Regions from separate parts of the Streptomyces sp. NPDC048275 genome, predicted to be linked through region 1. Evidence: riboswitches for the same ligand, from Rfam matches in the RefSeq annotation. Region 1 holds a riboswitch; the other holds the start of a gene.
What was found. Region 1 has a riboswitch for cyclic di-AMP ahead of AB0D57_RS40645 (transglycosylase family protein). Riboswitches for the same ligand answer to the same signal wherever they lie in the genome.

Region 1 (3,945 bases):
CGCCGCGTGTGCAGGAGCTCACCGACCACCTCATCGACCAGTTCGCCGACAAGGGCTCCGCCGACCTCATCCACGAGTTCGCCTTCCCGCTCCCCATCTACGCCATCTGCGACCTGCTGGGTGTCCCCCGCGAGGACCAGGACGACTTCCGGGACTGGGCGGGGATGATGATCCGGCACGGCGGGGGGCCGCGGGGCGGGGTCGCGCGGTCCGTCAAGAAGATGCGCGGATACCTCTCCGAGCTCATCCACAAGAAGCGCGAGGCTCTCCCCGACACGCCCGCCCCCGGCGAAGACCTCATCTCCGGCCTCATCCGCGCCTCCGACCACGGCGAGCACCTCACCGAGAACGAGGCCGCGGCGATGGCCTTCATCCTCTTGTTCGCAGGTTTCGAGACGACCGTGAACCTGATCGGCAACGGCACCTACGCCCTGCTCACCCACCCCGAGCAGCGACAGCGGCTGCAGGCGTCCCTCGCCGCCAAGGAGACGGCGCTGCTGGTAACCGGTGTCGAGGAACTCCTGCGCTACGACGGCCCCGTCGAACTCGCCACCTGGCGGTTCGCGACCGAGGCCGTCAGCATCGGCGGGCAGAACATCGCGCCCGGCGACCCCGTTCTCGTCGTACTCGCCGCGGCGGATCGCGACCCTGAACGGTTCGACCGGCCGGACACGCTCGACCTCTCCCGGCGTGACAACCAACACCTCGGCTACGGCCACGGCATCCACTACTGCCTCGGCGCTCCCCTCGCCCGGCTGGAGGGGCAGACCGCGCTCTCCACTCTCCTCACCCGCCTCCCCGACCTCCAACTCGCGGGAGATTCGGCCGATTTGCGCTGGCGCGGTGGCCTCATTATGCGGGGATTGCGCACTCTTCCGGTGGAGTTCACACCGGGTCCGTAGTCATGTCTGGATCATGATCACCCGGTCACGAAAAGGTGACGGTCGCTCAACTCTGTGATCTTCACGTGATCTGCGCTGCATCGACTTGTGACAAGTGTTCGGGTGCGGATACGTTCAGTCGTCAACGCGACTCATACGTCGCGCAGTCATCTGCTGTCACGCGAAAGGCTTCCGCATGCTCTCCGGGAACGGCCGCCATCGTCGCCCCCGTCAGGCTCCGGCCCTCATCGTCGCGGCAGGAGTGACCGGATCGGCCATCGCCATCCCGTTGCTCGGTGCCACCGGTGCGAGTGCGGCCGACGGCACCACGTGGGACCGGGTCGCGGAGTGCGAGAGCGGCGGCGAGTGGAGTGCCGACAACGGCAACGGGTACTACGGCGGCCTGCAAGTGACCCAGGAGAACTGGGAGAAGTACGGCGGCCTCAGCTACGCGCCCAGCGCTGACCAGGCCAGTCGCTCGCAGCAGATAGCCCTCGCCGAACGGCTTCTTGACGACAAGGGCCTCGTCGCCTGGCCCACCTGCGGACCGCTCTCCGGGCTCAGTGCGAACTCGGCCGAGTTCGAGGTCGACACGGGTGTGGCGGATGGCTCGTCCGGCTCGTCGAATTCATCCGGTTCTTCCGATTCGTCGGACTCATCCGACTCGCCGTCGTCCGACTCGTCCTCGGGTGCGACCAAGAACACGACGAAGGCCGCCACGTCGTCCGGCGGCAAGAGTGACTCCGACTCTCAGGATTCCGACAGCTCGTCCACAGCCACGGCGAAGAGTGATAAGTCGGGCAAGTCGGGTCAGAGCGACGACTCGTCGAGTGCGTCCGAGGGTGCGACGACGAGCGCCGGGCGCCATCGCGGCGGCAGTGCCGACGAGGACACGAGCGGTATCGCGACCGGCAGTTCGGCGGACGGCCGTACCGGCGACCCCTCCGGCCGACACGCCTCCCGCGACTCCGGCGCGTCCCGAGACGTCGTCGACGGCTCGTACGTCGTCCGTGTCGGGGACAGTCTCTGGAACATCGCCGACTCCCTTGACCTCGAAGGCGGATGGTCGGAGCTGTACGCCGTGAACGAGGGGACGGTCGGCGCCGATCCGGACCTCATCCTCCCCGGTCAGAGCCTTGCAGTTGGTGCTGAATCGGGCGAAAAGTAGCGGGAGTTCACGTCATGGTTCGCTGCGGAATGTCCGGTTTGATCAGAGTGAGACATGAGTCTCAGAAGCCCTGATCGTCTTTGAAATTCCGCCGATCGCATGTCTACGGTCATCACCGCTCGCCACAGCGGGCCCCGACGATCGCAACGCCGAATCCTGCCAGCGGCCGTACGGGAACAGTCGACGCGTCAAGCGCCGTAGGCAGGAGCGGGGGACCCAAGGTAAGTGCCACGCCCGGTAGTTGACCGGGAGTGGCTTGGGGTGAAGACGTGCGCCGAGAGCGCGCGGCCGGGCACTCACCCGCCCGAACCCGACAGCTCACCTCGCAGGCGTCGGTGAGGGGATCACTCCATGCTGCTTTCCAGCAAGGGCAAGCACCGCCGCCCGACCGCTTTCGATCGGACTACCCGCATCGCCACGCTCGCCGGCGTGACCGGTGTGGCCATCGCCGCCCCGCTGATGGCGGCCGGCAGCGCCTCCGCCGCCACCGACTCCGAGTGGGACGCCGTCGCCCAGTGCGAGGCCGGCGGTAACTGGTCCATCAACACCGGCAACGGCTACTACGGCGGCCTGCAGTTCTCGGCCTCCACCTGGGCCGCGTACGGCGGCACCGCCTACGCCTCCACCGCCGACCAGGCCTCCAAGTCCCAGCAGATCGCCATCGGCGAGAAGGTCCTCGCCGGGCAGGGCAAGGGCGCCTGGCCGACCTGTGGCACGGGCCTGTCCAGCACCCCGAACGGCGGCGGTGCGAGCAGCAGCTCGCCCTCGGCCGACACGCAGAGCGCGAGCACCACCCGTACGACGGAGCAGCCCGCCTCCCGTTCGGCGGAGCGCCCGGCCGCCGAGAAGACCGTCTCCACCCCGACCGGCGAGAAGGTCGCGAAGGGTGACGGCGAGTACAAGGTCGTCGCGGGTGACTCCCTCAGCACGATCGCCGAGAAGAAGAACGTCAAGGGTGGCTGGCAGCAGCTGTTCAAGCTGAACAAGGACATCGTCGACGACGCGGACTTCATCTACCCGGGTCAGCAGCTTCACCTCGGCTGACCTCGGCCGGCCTGGGGTGACCTCGGCTGCCCTCAGCTGAATGACAGCCCCCTCATAAGAGGGGTCTCCACACTGGAGACCCCGGTGAGGGTCACCCCCGTCCCCACGGGCTCCCCGCTCTGGCGCGTGTTCCCCCGTACGCGCCGGGGCGGGGCTTTTTGTTCCCTGGGGGAACAATGTTTACCCTCAGTTCTGCCCAAGAGGTGGTCGACCGGCTGGCCGATCCCTCCGAGCCGGTTAGGCTCATCTCGCGTAGCCGAACGCGGCTCCGCGCCGTGCGGGCCTCGCGGCCCCGCGTACCCGCGTCACATCCCAGAAGGAGATGCTCGTGCCGTCCATCGACGTCGTCGTAGCCCGGGAAATCCTGGACTCCCGAGGCAACCCCACGGTCGAGGTCGAGGTTGGCCTCGACGACGGCAGCACGGGTCGTGCCGCCGTTCCGTCCGGCGCCTCCACCGGCGCCTTCGAGGCCATCGAGCTCCGTGACGGTGACCCCAACCGTTACCAGGGCAAGGGTGTCGAGAAGGCCGTCCTCGCCGTCATCGAGCAGATCGGCCCGGAGCTCGTCGGCTACGACGCCACCGAGCAGCGCCTGATCGACCAGGCGATGTTCGACCTGGACGCCACCGACAACAAGGGCTCCCTCGGCGCCAACGCCATCCTCGGCGTCTCGCTCGCCGTCGCGCACGCCGCCTCCGAGGCGTCCGACCTCCCCCTCTTCCGCTACCTGGGCGGCCCGAACGCGCACCTGCTGCCCGTTCCGATGATGAACATCCTGAACGGCGGGTCGCACGCCGACTCGAACGTCGACATCCAGGAGTTCATGATCGCCCCGATCGGCGCGGAGTCCTT
Region 2 (3,945 bases), on a different contig from region 1:
ACGCCGATCTGCCGCCCAATCAGCGGGAGGAGGACGCGCGATCCGCATGCTTCGAGTTCGAGGCCCCGGAGGAGACCTGGATCCTGGGCCGCCCGAGGCTCCGTCTGCGTCTGACATCCCACTCGCCCCTGGGCCAGGTGATCGCCCGGGTCTGCGACGTGGCTCCCGACGGCGCCTCGACCCTGGTGACCCGGGGTGCACTGAACCTGTCAGCGCGCCATGGCCGTGACCAGGCGGTTTCCTGGAAACCGGGCTCTACGGAGGAGGTGGTTTTCGACCTGACCGGCATCGGCTACGCGTTCCCGCCGGGGCACCGCATCCGCCTCTCCGTCTCCTCGGCGTACTGGCCGTGGATCTGGCCCCAACCGGGCTCGGAGGCGGGCTTCACCCTGGACCCGAACGGCAGTTCCCTCGAACTTCCCGTACGAGCGCGCGAGTCGGACCCCTCGATCGCCTTCGAGGAACCCGAGCAGTCCGAACCCCTCGGAGTGGCCTCCCCGACCACCTTCGACGAACCCCGCCCGGAACGTGTCGTCGTACGCGACGTGGCGAAGGGCGAGTGGCGCCTGGAGGTCGACCCCCACCACGGTGGCACCCGCGTATACCCGGACGGCCTCGAATGCACGGAGGACGCACGGGAGATGTACACGATCCAGGAGGTCGACCCTCTGAGCGCCCGCGCGCGCTCGGACTGGTCGATCCGCCTCCACCGCCCGGACCTGGCATGGAACGCCACAGTCGAGACGCACTCCGAAATCACCTGCGACGCTGAGGACTTCATCACCTCTAACGAACTGATCTGCAAGGACGGCGACGAGGTGGTCTTCCATAGGACATGGGAGAGGAGATTCCCCCGCACGGCGGCCGTCGCCGACGCGGCGCCCCACTGGAGTCCCGGCGGCGCCTTGGGGTAGCCCTGAGGACCGTGGCACGGACCGAAGAATTCCTCATGGACCTCGACAAGGGGATGCTCGCGTACTTCCGCGAGCTGGCCCACGAGATGGTGACGCGCTTCGGGGTCTCGCGGGCGGAAGCGGTGGCGAGAATCAACAGGGCTTACTCAGCGGCGAGTTCGCCCCGTACCCCGACCTGATGTGCCACGAACTCCCCGAATACTGGGCCTACGGCCTCTACTTCAAGCCCGACGCGGGCCGGCTCCCGGACGAAGACACGGACATGGACCTGTCGGTGTGAGAGGTGCGGCCGACCCTGCCCGACGGCTCTGCCGCCTGGACACTCGAAGCGTAATGCCCGAGTTGCCCCCATTGCCGCTTTACTCATGCTTGGTCGCGTGAAATGGGTCACGCCCGGACGCGCGTGAACCCCTCCCCTCGCTCAGCTATTCCCCCTTTGCGGACGGCAAGTTGAGCGTCACGTTCCGGAATAATCGGGCAATTCATCCCTCGCTCCGACCAGGAGAAAGCGATCTACACCGGGAAATCAGGCCTTGTTTCCGACATGTGCTCTCGCATACGTTCACGTCGATCCGGACGGACCGCCCAATCCTGCCGCCGCCCGGATTCCCACCCACCCACCCACACGCGCACGGCAGGAGCGGGGGACCCAAGCACATCGCCGATCCGGACTCCGGAGCGGCTAGGGGTGAAGCCGCACCCAAACGCGGCCGGGCACCTCCCGCCCGAACCCGACAGCTCACCTCGCAGGCGCCGGAGAGGACTTCACCATGGCCGCACGTCAGCACCGCCACCCCAGGACCAGCACCCTCACCCGCGGTTTCATCGCCGCGGCAACGGGCGGAGCCGCCCTCGTTCTCCCGATCCTGGGCGCGACCGGCGCGCAGGCCGCCTCCGCCGGCCCCACCCCTCAGGTCCAGCTCATCACGTACAAGGTGGTCGCGGGTGACACCCTGGGCACGATCGCCGCGAAGTACCCCAAGAGCGGTGGCTGGAAGAAGCTGTACGAGGCCAACAGTGCGGTCATCGGCGCCGACCCGACCACGCTCCGCCCGGGCCTCACGCTGACAGTGGGCACAAAGACCATCAAAGCCTCCCCCAAGGCGACCACGGCCGCCCTCGCCTCGGCGAAGACCTACACCAACAACCTCGACGGCTGGATCAAGCAGTCGCTGGACATCATGGCCAAATCCGGCATACCGGGCACCTATAACGGTATCTACCGCAACGTCATGCGCGAGTCCTCCGGAAACCCCTTGGCCATCAACAACTGGGACTCCAACGCCAAGGCCGGCATCCCCTCCAAGGGCCTCCTCCAGGTCATCGACCCGACCTTCAAGGCCTACCACGTGCCCGGCACATCGATGAACCCCTACGACCCGGTCGCGAACATCACGGCGGCCTGCAACTACGCGGCGGCGAAGTACGGCTCGATCGACAACGTCAACGGACCCTACTGAACAACGTCAACGGGGCCCACCGGCCGCGGAACCACCGCACTGGAGACACCGCCCCGGAAACAACCGCTCCGGAACAACCGCTCCAGCACCACCGCGATCCCATCCTCCTCGTTCGACAGGGTCACCTCGTCGGCCACCGCCTTCAGTTCCGGGTGGGCGTTGGCCATGGCGACCCCATGGGCGGCCCAGTCGAACATGGGGATGTCGTTGGGCATGTCACCGAAGGCGATGGTCGCGCCGGGGCTCAGCCCCAGGTGCTCGGCGGCGAGAGCCAGGCCCGTCGCCTTGGTCACGCCGCATGGCTGGAGTTCGACGGTGCCGGGACCCGACATGGTGACGGTGGCCAAGGATCCCACCGCGCCGCGGGCCGCCGAGGCCAACTCGTCGTCGGACAGTGACGGGTGACGGAGCAGCACTTTGCTGATCGGCTCCGTCCAGAGGTCGTCACGGCGCCCCACCCGTACCGCGGGAAGGGTCGGATGCGGCATGACGTACCCCGGCTCGATGAGCGTCAGTCCGTCCACGCCGTCCTGGTCCACCGCCGCGTAGAGCAGCCCGACCTCCGCCTCGATCTTGCCCAGCGCCGTCTCCGCGAGCTCCCGGTCCAGGGTCACCGACCACAGCAGGCGGTCCGCCCCCGCGTCGTACAACTGCGCTCCCTGTCCGCACACCGCCAGCCCCGCGCCGCCGAGTTCATCGAGGAGCGGTCGCACTCTCGGCGCCGGGCGCCCCGTCACGACCAGGTGCCTGGCACCCGCCGCGACCGCCCTCGCCAACGCGGCCCGGGACCGGTCGGAGAGGGTGTCGTCGCCGCGGAGCAGCGTTCCGTCCAGGTCAGTGGCGATAAGTGAATATGCAGTCGGAGCGGCCATGATCCGAAGAATACGGATCGAACGGCTCATCGGCCCGGCGTGAACCGGACGACGTCCGGTATCCCGTCAGCAACGCCGTTCACCGTAAGGGGTGTACGAGGTCCTGTTCCGCCCGCATGGTCATGCGGGGCGAGGTCCCCGGCGTGACGCCCGACTGGTCGGTGGCGCGTCGGAGAGGAGCAGCCCCCACCCCGACTCGTCACTCTCCGTCGGCCCGCACGCGTCTGATCTCCGGATTCATGTGACAGAGCGTGGCTACCCTGTCCGACCCTGACGGCGTTCGGACGTGTCCGTACGCTGACCGCCCTGGGGTGTACAGGGCGGTTCCGCTGTGTGTGGAGGTGAGCGCGGCGGTCGGAATGGTCCAGGACAGCGCGAACGAATCCGAGTGGGATGTCACTCCGGAGGATGACGCGACTGCGACGGCCGTGACCACCGGCAGCCAACTCGAGCCCTGACGCGAGGGGTTGAGCCGCCCCGCCCTATTCGCGGTTCTCACAGGTTGCAAGGGAAAACCGCGCGCGTGGCGTGAGGCACCGTCTCCCTGCCGGAGCAGACAGTCGAGTTCTACGGGGCATGCCCCGGAAGCCGCAGCCTTCCTCCCCCTTTCCCCCGCCCGTACGGTCACCTCACCCGTACGGTCACCTCACCCGTGCGCCGCCACCACATGCTTGGCCACCCGCGGCGAAGCGAACTCCG

Region 2: linked by a shared signal. The riboswitch ahead of AB0D57_RS00415 (LysM peptidoglycan-binding domain-containing protein) and the one ahead of AB0D57_RS40645 (transglycosylase family protein) in region 1 are both predicted to bind cyclic di-AMP.

Annotation. Positions count from the first base shown of each region.
Region 1 covers NZ_JBEZLR010000115.1:21,683-25,627, reverse strand. The annotation lists gene AB0D57_RS40655 (cytochrome P450) at 1-902, shown strand, start outside; gene AB0D57_RS40650 (transglycosylase family protein) at 1,078-2,049, shown strand; cyclic di-AMP (ydaO/yuaA leader) riboswitch at 2,233-2,396, shown strand; gene AB0D57_RS40645 (transglycosylase family protein) at 2,401-3,093, shown strand; gene eno (phosphopyruvate hydratase) at 3,416-3,945, shown strand, end outside.
Region 2 covers NZ_JBEZLR010000001.1:86,042-89,986, reverse strand. The annotation lists gene AB0D57_RS00425 (CocE/NonD family hydrolase) at 1-914, shown strand, start outside; gene AB0D57_RS00420 (hypothetical protein) at 926-1,093, shown strand; cyclic di-AMP (ydaO/yuaA leader) riboswitch at 1,519-1,680, shown strand; gene AB0D57_RS00415 (LysM peptidoglycan-binding domain-containing protein) at 1,685-2,374, shown strand; gene AB0D57_RS00410 (HAD family hydrolase) at 2,368-3,246, opposite strand; gene AB0D57_RS00405 (FAD-dependent oxidoreductase) at 3,893-3,945, opposite strand, start outside.